One region of the Streptomyces sp. NPDC056231 genome, then DNA from elsewhere that is predicted to be linked to it. Evidence: predicted binding sites of a transcription regulator. Region 1 holds the regulator's gene; the other holds the start of a gene.

The links. The regulator HrcA, encoded in region 1, represses chaperone genes, less so after heat shock. The targets are predictions, from matches to a motif close to TTNGCACTCNGNNNNNCNGAGTGCNAA.
Region 2: a site for HrcA is predicted at 2,108-2,134, ahead of groL (chaperonin GroEL). Genes of this name have one in related genera too.

The regions. Positions count from the first base shown of each region.
Region 1 covers NZ_JBLVKW010000001.1:328,226-337,759, reverse strand. The annotation lists gene ACNPQM_RS01520 (SpoIIE family protein phosphatase) at 1-1,504, shown strand, start outside; gene hemW (radical SAM family heme chaperone HemW) at 1,547-2,779, shown strand; gene ACNPQM_RS01510 (DUF3097 domain-containing protein) at 2,888-3,703, opposite strand; gene ACNPQM_RS01505 (MBL fold metallo-hydrolase) at 3,729-4,451, opposite strand; gene hrcA (heat-inducible transcriptional repressor HrcA) at 4,631-5,647, shown strand; gene dnaJ (molecular chaperone DnaJ) at 5,648-6,784, shown strand; gene ACNPQM_RS01490 (nitronate monooxygenase) at 6,928-8,001, shown strand; gene ACNPQM_RS01485 (16S rRNA (uracil(1498)-N(3))-methyltransferase) at 7,998-8,744, shown strand; gene ACNPQM_RS01480 (hypothetical protein) at 8,821-9,381, shown strand; gene ACNPQM_RS01475 (S41 family peptidase) at 9,460-9,534, shown strand, end outside.
Region 2 covers NZ_JBLVKW010000048.1:118-9,651, forward strand. The annotation lists gene ACNPQM_RS29260 (50S ribosomal protein bL37) at 34-108, shown strand; gene groL (chaperonin GroEL) at 325-1,947, opposite strand; gene ACNPQM_RS29270 (cold-shock protein) at 2,273-2,479, opposite strand; gene ACNPQM_RS29275 (MoaD/ThiS family protein) at 2,912-3,190, opposite strand; gene thrC (threonine synthase) at 3,224-4,525, opposite strand; SAM riboswitch class I at 4,543-4,669, opposite strand; gene ACNPQM_RS29285 (glucosyl-3-phosphoglycerate synthase) at 4,822-5,772, shown strand; gene ACNPQM_RS29290 (alpha,alpha-trehalose-phosphate synthase (UDP-forming)) at 5,817-7,211, shown strand; gene otsB (trehalose-phosphatase) at 7,379-8,275, opposite strand; gene ACNPQM_RS29300 (DUF3263 domain-containing protein) at 8,354-8,647, opposite strand; gene ACNPQM_RS29305 (ROK family protein) at 8,893-9,534, shown strand, end outside.

The DNA of each region.
Region 1 (9,534 bases):
AGGGCTGCAGGTCGTGGCCACGCTCGCCGAGCGCTGGGGCATCACGTACCGCACCGGCCTGAAGACCGTCTGGGCCCGGCTGCCCGTCGACGACTGGACCGACGCGCCCGATCCGGCAGCCGAACCCGAACTGCACGCCGCCGAGCTGCTCGCGCCCAGCGCCCGCCGCGCGGTCCGCGACGACGCGGACTGGGCCGGGCGCGGGGCGCTCTCGTTCCTCGCCGAGGCATCGGATCTGCTCGCGGGGCAGCTCGACGAGGACATCGTGGCGGCGCTCGCCGGGCAGCTGCTGGTGCCCCGGCTCGGCGACTGGTGCGCGATCTGGCTGCAGGGCGAAGGCGGCGGGCCCTCGGCCGCACCACGGCTGGTACGGGTCTGGCACGCCGACGAGGACCGCACGGAGCAGCTGCGCACGGTCCTGGAGGAGGAGCCGCTCCTGCTGGCCGACGAGGTCGGCACCGGGCCGGTTCCGGTTCCGTGGCCCCTGCGCGAGGGGGAGGGCGAGGGGACGGCCCTGGGGTTTCGGATGACGTCGGGGGACCGCACGCTCGGCGCCGTTCTGCTCGGCCGGGAGGGCGCCGCCCGGGTGTCGCACGAAGTGACCGCCCTGGTCGAGGATTTCGTACGCCGTGTCGGCCTCGCCGTCGGCGCAGCTCGCGCGTACACCCGGCAGGCCACCATCAGCCGCGTCCTGCAGCGCGGTCTGCTGCCCAGCAAGGTCGCGGAGATACCCGGCGTCACCAGCTCGCTGGTGTACGAGCCTTCCGACGACGGTGTCGTCGGAGGTGATTTCTATGACATTTTCCCGTGCCCCGGCGACCGCTGGTGCTTCGTGCTCGGCGATGTGCAGGGCAGCGGCCCCGAGGCCGCGGTCGTCACCGGTCTCGCCCGGCCCTGGCTGCGGCTGCTGGCCCGGGAGGGGTTCCGCGTCGGCGAGGTGCTGGACCGGCTCAACCGGCTGCTCCTCGACGACGCGATGGAGACCGCCGAGGCCGCCGCGCTCATGGTCGCGGCCGCGGGCGGGCAGCACCTGGCGGAGGGCGGCCAGCATCTGCGGGAGGACGGTCCGCAGCTGCCGGACGGCGGGCAGCCCCGGTTCCTGTCCCTGCTGTACGGGGAGATGGTGCCGCTGCCCGGTGGCGGAGTGCGCTGCACGCTCGCCAGCGCGGGCCATCCGCTGCCGCTGCTGCTGCGGCCCGACGGCACCGTGCGGGCCGCCGCAGAGCCGCAGGTGCTCCTCGGAGTCGTCGAGGACGTCGCGTACGAGAGTCAGAGCTTCGACCTGGCGCCGGGGGACAGCCTGCTCTGCGTCACGGACGGGGTCACGGAGCGGCGCTCCGGGCCGGCGATGTTCGACGACGGGGACGGTCTCGCCCGGGTACTGGCCGGGTGCGCCGGGCTGACCGCGGAGGGGATCGCGGACCGGATCAAACGGGCCGTTCACGAGTTCGCCGAGCGCCCGCCGGACGACGATCTGGCGCTGGTGGTCCTGCAGGCCCGGTGAACGCGGGCGGGGCAGGACCGGCGACGAGGGACAATGGACGGTATGCCTTCCGTACTGCCCGATGGTGAGCCCGTACCCGACGACGGGGCGCTGCCCCGCCATGCCCTGGAAGGCGCCGCCGACCGGCCGCTCGGCTTCTACCTGCATGTGCCGTACTGCGCCACGCGCTGCGGGTACTGCGACTTCAACACGTACACGGCGACCGAGCTGCGGGGGTCGGGCGGTGCGCTGGCCTCCCGGGACAACTACGCCGCCCATCTGATCGGCGAGGTCCGTCAGGCCCGCAAGGTGCTCGGCGACGACCCGCGGCCGGTCCGTACGGTGTTCGTCGGCGGCGGTACGCCCACGCTGCTGCCCGCCGGGGATCTCGTCCGGATGCTGGCGGCGATCCGTGACGAGTTCGGGCTCGCCGACGACGCCGAGATCACCACCGAGGCCAATCCGGAGTCGGTCGACCCGGCGTATCTGGCGGAGCTGCGGGAAGGCGGCTTCAACCGGATCTCGTTCGGGATGCAGAGTGCCCGGCAGCACGTGCTGAAGATCCTCGACCGTACGCATACGCCGGGGCGGCCTGAGGCATGTGTCGCCGAGGCCCGGGAGGCGGGCTTCGAGCACGTCAATCTCGACCTGATCTACGGCACGCCCGGGGAGTCCGACGACGACTGGCGGGCCTCGCTGGACGCGGCGATCGGAGCGGGGCCGGACCATGTGTCCGCGTACGCGCTGATCGTCGAGGAGGGCACGCAACTGGCGCGGCGGATCCGGCGCGGCGAGGTTCCGATGACGGACGACGACGTCCACGCCGACCGGTATCTGATCGCGGACGAGGCCATGGCCGCGGCGGGCTTCTCCTGGTACGAGGTGTCGAACTGGGCCCGGACGGTGGACGGGCGGTGCCTGCACAACGAGCTGTACTGGCGGGGCGCCGACTGGTGGGGGGCCGGGCCGGGGGCGCACAGCCATGTGGGCGGGGTGCGCTGGTGGAACGTGAAGCATCCCGGCGCGTACGCGCAGGCGCTCGCGGAGGGGCGGTCGCCGGGCGCGGGACGGGAGGTCCTGTCGGCGGAGGACCGGCGGGTCGAGCGGATTCTCCTGGAGCTGCGGCTGGTCGACGGATGTCCGCTGTCACTGCTGGCGCCCGCCGGACTGGCCGCGGCGGGGCGCGCGGTGGAGGACGGGCTCCTGGAGGCGGCGCCCTATGCGGAGGGGCAGGCAGTGCTGACTCTGCGCGGGCGGTTGCTCGCGGATGCGGTGGTCAGGGATCTGGTGGACTGAGGGGCGCGGGGACACGGGTGCGCTTGCGGCGGGCCTGATCCCCTGTCCGCCCCTGTCCCGGGACCGGGGGCTCCACCCAGGCCCCCCGGCCCCCGGTCGTCGGACGAACTAGGGCGCCGTCACGAAGTCGATCAGGTGTTCCACCGAGCCCAGCAGGGCCGGTTCCAGATCCTTGTACGAGCGGACCGTCGACAGGATGCGCTGCCACGCCGCGCCCGTGTTCTCGGGCCAGCCCAGTGACCGGCACACGCCGGTCTTCCAGTCCAGGCCGCGGGGCACCACCGGCCACGCGCCGATGCCCACCGACGCCGGCTTCACCGCCTCCCAGATGTCGATGTACGGGTGGCCCACCACCAGCACGTTCGCGTCGGTGACCTCGGCCGCGATTCTCGACTCCTTGGAGCCGGGGACCAGGTGGTCGACCAGGACGCCCAGTCGCGCATCCGGGCCGGGGGCGAACGAACGGACGATGGACGGCAGGTCGTCGATGCCTTCCAGGTACTCCACCACCACACCCTCGATGCGCAGGTCGTCGCCCCAGACCCGTTCGACCAACTCCGCGTCGTGCCGGCCCTCCACGTAGATCCGGCCCGCCCGCGCCACCCGGGCGCGCGCGCCGGGGACCGCCACGGAACCGGAGGCCGTGCGGGCGGGCCGGGCCGGGCCGGCGGCCGAGGGGCGTACGAGAGTGATGACGCGGCCCTCCAGGAGGAAGCCGCGCGGTTCCATCGGGAACACCCGGTGCTTGCCGAAACGGTCCTCCAGAGTCACCGTCGGGCCCTGCGCCGTCTTCTCGCAGCGGATCACCGCACCGCAGAAGCCGGTGGAGACCTCCTCCACGACCAGATCGGGCTCGGCGGGGACCTCGGGCACGGGAGCGGACTTCTTCCAGGGCGGGGTCAGGTCCGGGTGGTAGCTGCGCATCGGACGACGATAGGACGGAAACCGGTCACGACACGCCGAAGGCGGTGGACAGCCGGTCACGTTGGGCCCGTACGAACGCCGCGTCCACGACGGCCCCGTGCCCCGGCACATACACCGCGTCCTCGCCGCCCAGCGCCAGCAGCCGGTCCAGCGCGGCCGGCCAGCGCGACGGGATCGCGTCCGGGCCCGCCTGCGGTTCGCCCGATTCCTCGACCAGGTCGCCGCAGAGGACCACGGCCGGGGAGCCGGGCACGAGGGCGACGAGGTCGTGGCCGCTGTGGGCGGGGCCCACGTTCGCCAGCAGCACCTGACGGCCGCCGCCCAGGTCGAGTGTCCATTCGCCGCGCACCTGGTGGTGCGGCGCCACCAGGACGTCCGCCGCCTGCGCCGCGTCCTCCTCGGGCACCCCGTGGCGTATCGCGTCGGCGTACAGCTCGTCCGCACCGCCGGTGAGGAGAGCGGCCGTGCCGATGGCGCCGTACACCTCCGCCCCGGCGAATGCCGCGGTGCCGAGCACATGGTCGAAATGAGGGTGGCTGAGTGCGATATGCGTCACCTTCCGGCCGGTCATGGCCTGCACCTGGGTCCGTATCTCCACACCTTCGCGCAGCGTCGATCCCGTGTCGAAGAGCAGGGCCGCCTCGGCTCCGACCACCAGTGCGACCGTGGCATCCCACCCGGGGAGCCTCCGGCGGCCCACACCGTTGCCCAGTCGCTCCCAGCCGAACTCTTCCCAAGACGCGTTCATGCGGAGACGCTATCGGCAACGACCTGCGCAGTCTCGGGGTGGCGTGGCCGGTCGCCCTTGCTAGGGCCCCACCCGACCGCCGTACACTAGGGGGTCGCTGGCACTCGTACGCATCGAGTGCCAGGAATCGCCGGAGATCGACCAGAACCACCGAGGAAACACAGCTGGAGGTGTGCGCCATGCTCAGCGAACGCAGACTCGAGGTGCTGCGCGCCATCGTCCAGGACTATGTCGGCACCGAGGAGCCCGTCGGCTCCAAGGCGCTCACCGAGCGGCATAAGCTGGGGGTCTCCCCGGCCACGGTCCGCAACGACATGGCTGTGCTGGAGGACGAGGGTTTCATCGCCCAGCCCCACACCAGCGCGGGCCGCATCCCGACGGACAAGGGCTACCGGCTCTTCGTCGACAAGCTCGCGGGGGTCAAGCCCCTGTCGTCGCCGGAGCGCAGGGCCATCCAGAACTTCCTCGACGGCGCGGTCGACCTCGACGATGTCGTGGGCCGCACCGTACGGCTGCTCGCGCAGTTGACCCGGCAGGTCGCCGTCGTGCAGTACCCCTCGCTGACCCGTTCCACGGTGCGGCATGTGGAGCTGCTGTCGCTGGCGCCCGCCCGGCTGATGCTCGTGCTGATCACGGACACCGGCCGGGTCGAACAGCGCATGATCGACTGTCCCGCACCGTTCGGTGAGACCTCTCTCGCCGATCTGCGGGCCCGGCTCAACAGCCGGGTCGTGGGGCGCCGGTTCTCGGACGTCCCGCAGCTGGTGCAGGACCTGCCGGAATCCTTCGAGAGCGAGGACCGGGGAACCGTGTCCACCGTGCTCTCCACCCTGCTCGAAACCCTCGTCGAGGAGACGGAGGAGCGGCTGATGATCGGCGGCACCTCCAACCTCACCCGCTTCGGGCACGACTTCCCTCTGATGATCCGGCCGGTGCTGGAGGCGCTGGAGGAGCAGGTCGTGCTGCTGAAGCTGCTCGGCGAGGCCAAGGACTCGGGCATGACCGTACGTATCGGGCACGAGAACGCCCACGAGGGGCTCAACTCCACGTCCGTCGTCGCGGTCGGCTACGGTTCGGGCGACGAGGCAGTCGCCAAACTCGGCGTGGTCGGACCGACCCGCATGGACTACCCCGGAACGATGGGAGCGGTACGCGCAGTGGCACGTTACGTCGGACAGATCCTGGCGGAGTCGTAAGTGGCCACCGACTACTACGCCGTTCTCGGCGTGCGCCGCGACGCATCTCAGGACGAGATCAAGAAGGCCTTCCGGCGGCTCGCACGCGAGCTGCATCCGGACGTCAATCCCGATCCGAAGACCCAGGAGCGGTTCAAGGAGATCAACGCCGCCTACGAGGTGTTGTCGGACCCGCAGAAGAAGCAGGTCTACGACCTCGGCGGCGACCCGCTGTCCGCCTCCGGCGGCGGTGGCGCGGGCGGATTCGGACAGGGTGGCTTCGGCAACTTCTCCGACATCATGGACGCGTTCTTCGGCACGGCGTCGCAGCGTGGACCGCGGTCGCGCACCCGGCGCGGCCAGGACGCGATGATCCGGCTCGAGATCGATCTCGCCGAGGCGGCATTCGGTACCACCAAGGACATTCAGGTCGACACGGCCGTCGTCTGTACGACCTGCAGCGGCGAGGGTGCCGCACCCGGTACCTCCGCCCAGACCTGTGACATGTGCCGCGGCCGCGGCGAGGTCTCCCAGGTCACCCGGTCGTTCCTCGGCCAGGTCATGACCTCGCGGCCCTGCCCGCAGTGCCAGGGCTTCGGTACGGTCGTTCCGACCCCGTGCCCGGAGTGCGCCGGTGACGGCCGTATCCGTTCGCGGCGCACACTCACCGTGAAGATCCCCGCCGGTGTCGACAACGGCACCCGCATCCAGCTCGCGGGCGAGGGCGAGGTCGGCCCCGGCGGCGGCCCGGCCGGCGACCTGTACGTCGAGATCCATGAGCTGCCGCACCCGGTGTTCCAACGCCGCGGCGACGACATGCACTGCACGGTCACCATCCCCATGACGGCGGGCGCGCTCGGCACGAAGGTGCCGCTGGAGACGCTCGACGGCCTGGAGGAGGTCGACATCCGGCCGGGCACCCAGTCCGGTCAGTCGGTCCCGCTGCACGGCCGCGGCATCACGCATCTGCGGGGCGGCGGGCGCGGCGACCTGATCGTGCACGTCGAGGTGACGACCCCGTCGAAGCTGGACCCGGAGCAGGAGCGACTGCTGCGGGAGCTCGCGAAGCTGCGTGGCGAGGAGCGGCCCACCGGTCAGTTCCAGCCAGGGCAACAGGGACTCTTCTCCCGCCTGAAGGATGCGTTCAACGGCCGCTGAGGACCGTCCGCACCCCGCTGTTCCCTTGCGCCGTAGCGCCCGCCCGTCCCCGGACCGGCGGGCGCTACCGCGTTCCGTGCATACCGCTCCGGCCGAACTGCGGCTGATTCGGCAGGGTGCACCGGACGTGACACGATGCGGTCATGTCATCCGCGTTGACCGATCTCTGCCGGTATCCGATCGTGCAGGCCCCCATGGCGGGCGGTGTGTCCTGTCCGCAGCTCGTGTCGGCCGTTGCCGAAGCCGGTGGGCTCGGCTTCCTGGCCGCCGGGTACAAGACGGCGGACGGCATGTACAACGAGATCAAACAGCTGCGCGGAATGACCGGTCAGCCGTTCGGCGTCAACCTCTTCATGCCGCAGCCGAACCTCGCCGACCCGAGCGCCGTCGAGGTGTACAAGCACCAGCTCGCCGGTGAGGCCGCCTGGTACGAGACCCCGCTCGGCGACCCGGACTCCAGTGGTGACGACGGCTACGAGGCCAAGCTCGCGATTCTCCTGGAGGACCCCGTTCCGGTGGTCTCCTTCACGTTCGGCTGCCCCACCCGCGGCGCCCTCGACGCGCTCGCCAAAGTCGGCACGTACACCGTCGTGACGGTCACCTCGCCCGAGGAGGCCCAGGCCGCCCAGTGGGCGGGCGCCAACGCGATCTGTGTCCAGGGCGTCGAGGCGGGCGGGCATCGGTCCACCCACCGCGACGACCCGCAGGCCGACGACGCCGGCATCGGGCTGCTCTCCCTGGTGGCCCAGGTCCGTGAGACCGCCCAGCTGCCGCTCATCGCGTCCGGCGGCATCATGCGCGGCTCCCAGATCGCGGCGGTCGTCGCGGCGGGCGCGGAGGCGGCGCAGCTCGGCACGGCCTTCCTGGTCTGCCCCGAGTCCGGCGCCCATCTGCTGCACAAGCAGGCGCTGACCAACCCGCTGTTCGTACGGACGGCCCTGACCCGGGCGTTCTCCGGACGCCCCGCCCGCGGCCTCGTCAACCGCTTCGTGCGCGAGCACGGCCCGTACGCCCCCGCCGCCTACCCGCAGGTGCACCATGTCACCAGCGAGCTGCGCAAGGCCGCGGCCAGGGCCGGGGACGCGCAGGGCATGGCCCTGTGGGCGGGCCAGGGCCACCGCATGGCACGCGAGTTGCCGGCCGGCCGGCTGGTCGAGCTGCTCGCCGAAGAACTGGACGCCGCGCACGCGGCACCGAGCACAAGGAGCACGCAGTGACCGCACCGGTCTTCGTCGTCGAACAGGTCCCTGCCGGGCCCGAGTTCGTCCTGGACGGTCCCGAGGGGCGGCACGCCGTTTCGGTCAAGCGGCTGCGGGCCGGTGAGGATGTCGTCCTGACGGACGGGCACGGCCGGTGGACGGAAGGGGTCGTGCGGGCTGCCGAGGGCAAGGACCGGCTGGTGGTGACGGACCTCTGCACGGTCCACGAGGAGCCCCGTCCCACACCCCGCATCACCGTGGTCCAGGCGCTCCCCAAGGGTGACCGCGGCGAGCTCGCCGTCGAGACGATGACGGAGACAGGCGTCGACGCGATCGTGCCGTGGCAGGCTTCGCGCTGCATCACCCAGTGGAAGGGCGACCGCGGTCTCAAGGCCCTCGCGAAGTGGCGGAACACGGCCCGCGAGGCGGGCAAGCAGTCGCGCCGGGTGCGATTCCCGGAGGTGACGGACGCGCTGACCACCAAACAGGTTGCTGCGCTTCTGGCCACAGCCGACTTCGCGGCCGTCCTGCACGAGGACCGGGGGTACGACAGCGAGCCGCTGGCCACCGTCGGACTGCCCGCAGGGGGCGAGATCATTCTGGTCGTGGGCCCCGAGGGCGGGGTGTCGCCCGAGGAACTGGCGGCCTTCGCCGAGGCGGGCGCCCGGACCTGCCGGCTCGGCCGGAGCGTCCTGCGCACCTCGACGGCGGGCACCGCGGCGACGGCACTGCTGCTGGGGCGCACCGGCCGCTGGGCGTAACCGCCGTATACAACACGTCCGGTGTGGCTGCAAGCGGTCTACCGCACCGCGGGGGAGTGGTGGGACCCTGCCACGTATGGGGACATTGAGGGCATCGAGTTCATGGGGCCGCGGCCGAGCCCATCGCATTCCGGCCGTACTGTGCCTCGTCGGTGCGGCCGTTGCGGGGGCCGTCGCCTGCGAGCCGATCGACGGGCTGAACTCCGCGTCCGTCGCCCTGACCACCGACCGGACCGGCACCGGGGCGCTGGAGCGCAAAGGGGTCGATGTGCAGTGGCTGAACTGCACAGCCGAGGTCGAGGGCGCCGGTAAGACGCCGTCCCCGACCTCGCGCTCCGCGTCCGGGCGGCAGGTGGCGCACGTCGACTGCCGCGGCCGGACCGCGGACGGCAAGGACATCACACTCGCCGGCAAGGTCACGAAAGAAGTCAGCGGGCTCTGTGTACGGGGGGACTTCACCGGGAAGGTCGGCGGCAAGACCGTCCTGCGGGCCGATGTACTCGGCAACTGTCACGCCGCCCCCTCGACCGGCGGCGTGACACCGCCGACACGCGATGGAAAAGGCGGTGGTGGCGGCCGTGTCCGGCCGACCGTCACGGTGACCGTCACGGTGACCGGATATCCGCAGGGCAAGTGAGTGGGTCGGCGCGACCGCGGGGGCGGACTCCGGCCAACCCCGTTTCCCGGAACACGACCGCAGCCTAGGGTGATCGGTGTGACACAGCCCGCCTATCTCAGGTACCCCCATGTCCAGGGCGAATTGATCGCCTTCACCGCCGAGGACGATGTC
Region 2 (9,534 bases), on a different contig from region 1:
ATGGACAAATCCCGACATAAGGAGGTATTCACCATGGCCAAGCGAGGCAACAAGCGACGTGGTCGCAAGAAGAAGAAGGCGAACCACGGCAAGCGCCCCAACGCCTGAACGCACCGGCACCGGCACCGGCCCCACCGTGTACGTGGCGTCGTTCTTCCACCGGTGGTTGCGCGGGCACGACGGCCATCTGCTGGACGGGCCTTCGGCCCGCTTCCCTGCGATGGTGTTCACGCTGTAGGGCCGCACCGGTCCGGACATGACGTCGGCCCCCGGGACCAACTGGTCCCGGGGGCCGACGTACAGGCACTTACCGATCCGTCAGGATCAGAAGTCCATGTCACCGCCCGGCATGCCGCCCGGAGCGGCCGCAGCGGCCTTCTCCGGCTTGTCGGCGATGACGGCCTCGGTGGTCAGGAACAGCGCGGCGATCGACGCGGCGTTCTGCAGAGCGGAGCGCGTGACCTTCGCCGGGTCGAGAATGCCCTCGGCGATCATGTCGACGTACTCACCGGTCGCGGCGTTCAGACCGTGGCCGACGGCCAGGTTGCGCACCTTCTCGACGACGACGCCACCCTCGAGACCACCGTTGACGGCGATCTGCTTGAGCGGGGCCTCCAGCGCCAGCTTGACGGCGTTGGCGCCGGTCGCCTCGTCACCCGAGAGCTCCAGCTTCTCGAAGACGGCGGAAGCCTGCAGCAGCGCCACGCCACCACCGGCGACGATGCCCTCCTCGACGGCCGCCTTCGCGTTGCGAACGGCGTCCTCGATGCGGTGCTTGCGCTCCTTGAGCTCGACCTCGGTCGCGGCACCGGCCTTGATGACCGCCACGCCGCCGGCCAGCTTCGCCAGGCGCTCCTGGAGCTTCTCGCGGTCGTAGTCCGAGTCGGAGTTCTCGATCTCGGCACGGATCTGGTTGACGCGACCCTGAACCTGGTCGGTGTCACCGGCGCCGTCGACGATCGTCGTCTCGTCCTTGGTGATGACGACCTTGCGGGCGCGGCCCAGCAGGTCCAGGCCGGCGTTCTCCAGCTTGAGACCGACCTCCTCGGAGATGACGGTGCCACCGGTGAGGATGGCGATGTCGCCGAGCATGGCCTTGCGGCGGTCACCGAAGCCCGGGGCCTTGACGGCGACGGACTTGAAGGTGCCACGGATCTTGTTGACGACCAGGGTCGACAGGGCCTCGCCCTCGACGTCCTCGGCGATGATCAGCAGCGGCTTGCCGGACTGCATGACCTTCTCCAGCAGCGGAAGGAGGTCCTTCACGTTGCTGACCTTGGAGTTGACGATCAGGATGTACGGGTCGTCCAGGGACGACTCCATGCGCTCCATGTCGGTGGCGAAGTACGCCGAGATGTAGCCCTTGTCGAAGCGCATACCCTCGGTGAGCTCCAGCTCCAGACCGAAGGTCTGGGACTCCTCGACGGTGATGACGCCTTCCTTGCCGACCTTGTCCATCGCCTCGGCGATGAGCTCGCCGATCTGGGTGTCGGCGGCGGAGATGGAGGCCGTGGAAGCGATCTGCTCCTTGGTCTCCACGTCCTTGGCCTGCTCCAGCAGAGCGGCGGAGACGGCCTCGACGGCCTTCTCGATGCCCCGCTTGAGGGCCATCGGGTTCGCACCCGCGGCGACGTTGCGGAGGCCCTCACGGACGAGTGCCTGGGCGAGAACGGTGGCGGTGGTCGTACCGTCGCCGGCGACGTCGTCCGTCTTCTTGGCGACTTCCTTGACCAGCTCTGCGCCGATCTTCTCGTACGGGTCCTCGAGCTCGATCTCCTTGGCGATGGAGACACCATCGTTGGTGATCGTGGGTGCGCCCCACTTCTTCTCAAGGACAACGTTCCGGCCCTTGGGGCCGAGGGTCACCTTGACGGCGTCGGCGAGCTGGTTCATCCCGCGCTCGAGGCCGCGCCGCGCTTCCTCGTCGAACGCGATGATCTTGGCCATGTGAAGTGGTCCTCCCGGACAGGGGTGGATTGCTCCGGACCGTGTGGCGCCCGCGACGGACGGCCTGCGTGCCTGACGGTTCCTTGCCCCGCCGGGCCTGCGGGCCTCACCGACCCGGTCCTTCTGTCACTCTCAACGTCAGAGTGCTAACGCCCAATGATTAGCACTCGACCCCTTCGAGTGCAAGCGCCCCTTCGAGTTCGCGGATGGCGTCGGGCAGCGGTGGCACGGTCGCGGGCGGGCTCCGGGACGCACGAAGGGCCCGTACCCCCGGGGGTACGGGCCCTTCGTGCGTGAGTAGTGTCGTTGGCCGACCGCGTCGAGCTCAGCCGACGGCGAGCTTGACCATGTCCGCCTGCGGCCCCTTCTGGCCCTGCGAGATTTCGAATTCAACTCGCTGACCCTCTTCGAGGGTGCGGTACCCGTCCATCTGGATCGCACTGTAGTGGACGAAAACATCCGCACCACCGTCGACCGCGATGAAGCCGTACCCCTTCTCCGCGTTGAACCACTTGACGGTGCCCTGAGCCATGCCTAACTCCCCTATTACTGGCCCTTGCACAGGACCGCACTTCGCGGACCCGGGTCAGAACTCACCCTCCGACAGGAGAGGGTGCGTGCGCCGGAACGCGTCGACCGCGGCTGAATGTATCTGTCCAACTGCCCTCTGCAACAGGTCAATCGGACGAGAATTCTAGGCAGCACCGAACGCCCGAATATGAGGAATTCACGCGATTCCAGGGCAAGTCGGGCCGGACAAAGGCCACTTATGGCGCAAGGAGTTGGAACACTTTGGCTGCATCTTGTCGCGAGCGGGCGCATTCTCGTATGCGGTCGGCACGGGCAGCGGAGGGGGCTTCCCCACTGTACCGCGCTTAACCATGCAGAATTGCCCCCTCCGCTTAGCTTGCAGAGGGGGCAACTCCGGTAACGCTGCAAAGTCGGCCCCAGGGCCGACTGCGGGTCAGCAGCCGCCCGCGACCGCCGGGATGATGGAGATGCCCGCGCCGTCCGGGGTGGCCGCCTCCAGGCCGCCCTCGAAGCGCACGTCGTCGTCGTTGACGTACACGTTCACGAAGCGGCGGAGCTTGCCCTGGTCGTCCAGGACACGCGCGGCGATGCCCGGGTGGTTCTGCTCCAGCGACTCGATGACCTGGGAGAGGGTCGAGCCCTCGGCCGGGACCTCGGCCTGGCCGCCCGTGTAGGTGCGCAGGATGGTGGGGATACGGACCTTGACGCTCATCTGGGTGCCTTCCTTACGTCTCGGGTGGTCGGGTCAGCCGTTGGCGAGGCCTGCGTCGCGGAACGCGTCCAGGCTGGGCCGGATGGTCGCGGTCGGGCCGGTCGTCGGGGCGACCGCGTCCAGTGTCTTCAGACCGTCGCCGGTGTTCAGGACGACCGTGGTGAGCGTCGGGTCCAGCAGACCCGCCTCGATCAGCTTCCTCGTCACACCGACCGTCACCCCGCCCGCCGTCTCGGCGAAGATGCCCTCGGTGCGGGCCAGCAGCTTGATCGCGTCGACGATCTGCTCGTCGTCGACGTCCTCGACCGCGCCGCCGGTGCGGCGGGCGATGTCCAGGACGTACGGACCGTCGGCCGGATTGCCGATCGCCAGGGACTTGGCGATCGTGTTCGGCTTCTGCGGGCGTACGACGTCGTGACCTGCCTTGAAGGCCGTGGAGACCGGGGAGCAGCCCTCGGCCTGGGCGCCGAAGATCTTGTACGGCTTGTCCTCGACGAGACCGAGCTTGATCAGCTCCTGAAGACCCTTGTCGATCTTCGTGAGCTGCGAGCCGGACGCGATCGGGATGACGAGCTGGTCGGGCAGCTGCCAGCCGAGCTGCTCGCAGATCTCGTACGCGAGCGTCTTGGAACCCTCGCCGTAGTACGGGCGCAGGTTGACGTTGACGAAGCCCCAGCCCTCACCGAGCGGGTCGCCGATGAGCTCCGAGCAGAAGCGGTTGACGTCGTCGTAGTTGCCCTCGATGCCGACCAGCTCGCCGCCATACACCGCGGCCATGACGACCTTGCCCTGCTCCAGGTCGTGCGGGATGAACACGCAGGACCGGAAGCCGGCCCGGGCTGCGGCCGCGCCGACCGCGCCGGCGAGGTTGCCGGTGGAGGAGCAGGAGAGCGTGGTGAAGCCGAAGGCGCGGGCGGCCTCGACGGCGATCGCGACGACGCGGTCCTTGAAGGAGTGCGTCGGGTTGCCGGAGTCGTCCTTGACGTACAGACCGCCCGTGACGCCCAGCTCACGGGCTAGGTTGTCGGCCTTGACCAGCTTGGTGAAGCCGGGGTTGATATTGGGCTTGTCCGCGACATCGGCGGGGACGGGCAGCAGCGGCGCGTAGCGCCAGATGTTGTCCGGTCCGGCCTCGATGCGCTTCTTCAGCTCGTCCGGGGAGCCGCTCGGCAGGTCGTACGCCACTTCGAGCGGCCCGAAACAGGACGCGCAGGCGAAAAGGGGACCGAGCTCGAAACGCTCTCCGCACTCGCGGCAGGAGAGCGCCGCTGCGGGGCCGAGGTCGACGGCGCCGGTGGAAGAATCGGTGCTTACTGCAACAGTCTGCGCAGCCATGATGGCGAGGCCCTTTCTCCTCATCTTCCTCGCGGCGCATTTCGCCACGAGCCGGAATTGGCACCTTCCCCACCTGACCTCGCGGTCGGCGGGAGGGTTGCCGGGACTTCAACGGGCCGTTCCCTCAGTCCCTCTGGATGAGCGCTTTGGCACTGGATCACCGACCCAGGCATTTATTGGCGGACGACCCCGACATGCGACGGTCATCCGCGTTGTTCAAGACTGTAACCGAAGCCCCGGACGGTTGAGACAGTCGTCCGAACCGCGAGATGGATCACATACAGGGAGTATCGACCGTGCTGGAAGAGGTCGAACGCTGGCTGGCCGGGCGTTCCTGGTCGGCAGCCGACCGCCCGCTGGACCGGCTCGTCGCCGCCAAGAGCCGGGATCCGCGGCGCGGGAGCGTGAGCGTGGTGCTGCCCGCCCTGAACGAGGAGGCGACGGTCGGCGCCATCGTCGAGACGATCCGGATCGAGCTGATGGAGAAGGTGCCGCTGGTCGACGAGCTGCTGGTGATCGACTCCGGCTCGACGGACGGCACGGCGGACGTCGCCCGGAAGGCGGGCGCCCGAGTGGTGCACCGGGACGCGATACTCCCGCGCATACCCGCGCTCCCCGGCAAGGGCGAGGTCCTGTGGCGCTCGCTCCTGGTCACCAGCGGTGAGATCGTCTGCTTCATAGACGCCGACCTGAGGGACTTCTCCGCGGAGTTCGTCTCCGGAATCGTCGGCCCGCTGCTCACCGACCCCGATGTGCAGTTCGTCAAGGCGATGTACGACCGCCCGCTGGGCGACACCGCGGGTCAGGGCGGTCGCGTCACGGAACTGGTGGCCCGCCCGCTGCTCAATCTGCACTGGCCGCAGCTGGCCGGCTTCGTCCAGCCGCTCGGCGGCGAGTACGCGGTGCGGCGCTCACTGCTGGAGCGGCTGCCGTTCCCCGTCGGTTACGGAGTGGAACTCGGCCTCCTGGTGGACGCCCTGCACACGGTCGGGCTGGACGCGCTGGCACAGGTCGACGTGGGGGTGCGCAGACACCGCCACCAGGACGGCCAGGCGCTGGGACGGATGGCTGCGGCGATCTATCGCACCGCTCAACTCCGTCTTTCCCGAGGCCACTTGATACGTCCAGCCCTGACCCAGTTCGAGCGGCGCGAGGACGGCTTCGTACCGCGCACCCATCCGGTGGACACGGAGGAGCGGCCTCCGATGTGCGAGATCACGGAGTACGTTTCGCGGCGCGCGGCCTGACTTCGCACGTTTGGGCGGTTCGCGATCGGGCTAGATTCCGCAACATGGTCTCCGAGCACGAAGCCCAGTCCGCTGCCCAGGTCCTCGTTGCGTCCAACCGCGGCCCGGTGTCGTACACCCTGGCCACCGACGGATCGCTCGACGCCACGCGCGGCGGCGGCGGGCTCGTCTCCGGGCTGAGCGCCGTCAAGGACAAACTGTGGGTGTGTGCCGCGCTCGGTGAGGGGGACCGGGAGGCGGTCCGGCGCGGGGTCGCCGAGCAGGGCGTACGGATGCTCGACATCGACGCGGCCGTCCACGCGGACGCGTACAACGGCATCGCGAACTCGGTGCTCTGGTTCGTCCACCACATGCTGTACCAGACGCCGCTGGAACCGGTCTTCGACGCGGAGTTCCGGCGGCAGTGGGCGTCGTTCGAGACGTACAACCGGGCCTTCGCCGAGGCGCTCGCCGAGGAGGCGGGCGAGGGTGCGGCGGTGCTGGTGCAGGACTACCACCTCGCACTGGTCCCCGGCATGCTCCGCGAGCTCCGCCCCGACCTTCGGATCGGCCACTTCTCGCACACCCCGTGGGCGCCCGTCGACTATTTCCGCCTGCTCCCCGACGACATCGCCGAGCAGCTGCTGCGCGGCATCCTGGGCGCGGACCGGGCGGCCTTCCTGACCCGGCGCTGGGCGGACGCGTTCATCGGCTGCTGCACGGAGATCCTGGGCGGCACCGGCCGGACCAGGATCGGGGTGCACGGGCTCGGCGCGGACGCGGACTTCCTGCGCAGGCGCGCGCACGAGGCGGACGTGGACGAACGGATGGCCGCGCTGCGGGAGCAGGTCGGCCCCGGGCGGAGAACGATCGTACGAGTGGACCGAACGGAGCTGTCCAAGAACATCGTGCGCGGCCTGTTCGCGTACCGCGCGCTCCTCGAAGAGCGGCCGGAATGGCGTGAGCGCGTCGTCCATGTCGCCTTCGCGTACCCCTCGCGGCAGGACCTGGCGGTGTACCGCGACTACACGGCCGAGGTCCAGCAGGTCGCCGACGAGATCAACGCCGTGTACGGCACGTCGGGCTGGACGCCGGTCGTGCTCCACGTCAAGGACGACTTCGCCCGCTCGCTCGCCGCGTACCGGCTGGCCGACGTGGCGCTCGTCAACCCGATCCGCGACGGCATGAACCTGGTCGCCAAGGAGGTCCCCGTCGTCTCCGACCACGGCTGCGCGCTGGTGCTGTCGCGGGAGGCGGGGGCGTACGAGGAACTGGGCCGCGACGCGGTCGTGGTGAACCCGTACGACGTGTCCGCGACGGCGGCGGCGCTGCACGAGGCTTTGACGATGGCGGACGACGAACGGGCCGCACGCACGGAGCGGCTGGCCGCGGCGGCGGTGGCGCTGCCGCCGCAGCAATGGTTCCTGGACCAGCTGGACGCGCTGCAGCGGGAGGCTTGAGAGCGAACCCGTCCGGCGATCGCGGACACGCCGTGCTGCCGGGCTTCGGCTGCGCTCCGCAGCCGGGACGCTTCCTGTTGACGGTCGGTCGACGGCCTAGGGGGTGTTTCGAAAGCAGCGTCGTCCGCCCCTACGCCGCCCGGCAGGCGGGACTTTCGAAACACGCCCTAGTGCCCCTCCCGGCACTGGACCTGTTGCGCCAGGGTCGCCAGGAAGTCGACGACGGCTCCTGGGCCGTTCAGCAGCAGATCGGCCCGCTCGGCCAGTTCGGGCACTTCCGCGCTGCCGCTGCAGACAAGCAGGCCAGGAATGCCGTCGGGGCTCTCGGTACGGAGCTTCTCCACGGCGGCGTACGCGGCGAGGTCGCCCAGGTCGTCACCCGCGTACAGAACGGACTCGGCGTCCAACTCCCGTACGTACTGGGTGAGCGCCATACCCTTGTCCATGCCCGGCGGGCGCAACTCCAGTACCAGACGGCCCGGTTCGACGATCAGCCCGTGCCGGGCGGCGAGCGCACCGAGCGGGCCGCGCAGCGCGTCGAACGCAGCCTGCGGGTCGGCGGCGCGGCGGGTGTGGACGGCGAGCGCCCGGCCTTTCTCCTCGATCCAGGCGCCGTGCCAGGAGCCGAACCGTTCGAGCAGGCCGGGGAGTTCGGCGCGGACCGCGGCGACGCCCGGGTGCGGGGCGGGGGCGTGGACGGTGCCGGAGACGGCGTCCCAGCGTTCGGCGCCGTAGTGGCCGAGAACGACGAGGTGGTCGAGGCCGGGAACCCCGGCGAAGCCGCCGTGCCGGACCGCGACGTCGGCCGGGCGGCCGGTGATCACGGCGACGGAGGCGACCTTCGGCGCGAGCGCGGCCAGGGCCGGGACGGCGCCGGGGTGGGCGCGGGCCTGTTCCGGGTCCGGGACGATCTCGGCGAGGGTGCCGTCGAAGTCGAGCGCGACGACGGCACGGTCCGGGCGCGCGAGGATCGCGGCCAAGGCTTCTCGGCCGGGTGGGGTGGTGGGGGTCGGGAGCTCGGACGGGATCTCGCTCGGCGCGGGTGCGTGCGGATTGCTGCCCATGGGTCGAGCCTATCGGCGTACCGCCGGGCACAGCACGGGGCGACGCGGCTTACCGGCGGCGTGCGAGCGGGGGCCGGTTCAGCGGCGCCCCCGCCGAGCCTCCCGGATCCGTCGCAGCCGGTTCACCGTCACCGGGTCCTCCTCCAGCGCCCGCCGGTCGTCCAGGAGCGCGTTGAGCAGCTGGTAGTAACGCGTCGGCGAGATGCCCAGGCCCTCCCGGATCTCCCGCTCCTTCGCCCCCGGGCCGGCCCACGAACGCCGTTCCACGGCCAGGACCGCACGCTCCCGGTCGGAGAGCCCGGAACCAGGGCGGTCGGCGGGGCTGTCGGCAGGAGGCTCCGCTTCGGTGGAGCCGTCGTCGGGGGCGGTCATATGAGCCAACCTATCGCCCGCCCCCGAACCCGCTGCCCGGCCACCCGCCACTCCGCGCACGCCGCCTTCGACGGCGAACGCCTTGCCGAGACGGCGAAGCGCGGCCTGCTGAGCTCGGCAGAAGCCCTGGTCGAAGGCGCGGTCCGGGGCGCGGTCCAGAGCTTTGCCACACTTTTGTATGGATCCTCAACAAACAGAAAAAGTGGACTAGACCTATTGGGGGTCCTCGGGCGAAACTGTCTCCCGTGAAACACGTCATCGCCCTCGATGTGGGCGGCACCGGAATGAAGGCCGCACTGGTCGGGGCCGACGGCTCCCTGCTGCACGAGGCTCGGCGCGCAACCGGCAGGGAGCGCGGACCCGACGCCGTCGTGGAGTCGATCCTCGCCTTTGCCGCGGAACTGCGCGCCCACGGGGAGCAACACTTCGGCGAGAGCGCCGTCGCGGCCGGTGTCGCCGTGCCCGGCATCATCGACGCCGAGAACGGGATCGCCGTCTACTCCTCGAACCTGGGCTGGCGCGACGTCCCCATGCGCACCCTGCTCGGCGAACGGCTCGGCGGCGTACCCGTCGCACTCGGCCACGACGTCAGGACCGGCGGCCTCGCCGAGGGCAGGATCGGCGCGGGCAAGGGCGCCGACCGCTTCCTGTTCGTCCCGCTCGGAACCGGCATCGCCGGGGCCATCGGCATCACGGGCACCATCGAGGCGGGCGCGCACGGGTACGCCGGCGAGATCGGGCACATCGTGGTCCGGCCGGACGGGCCGGACTGCGGGTGCGGACAGCGCGGCTGCCTGGAGGCCCTCGCATCCGCCTCCGCCGTCAGCCGCGCCTGGGCCGCCGCGTCGGGGGACCCGGAGGCCGACGCCGCGGACTGCGCGAAGGCC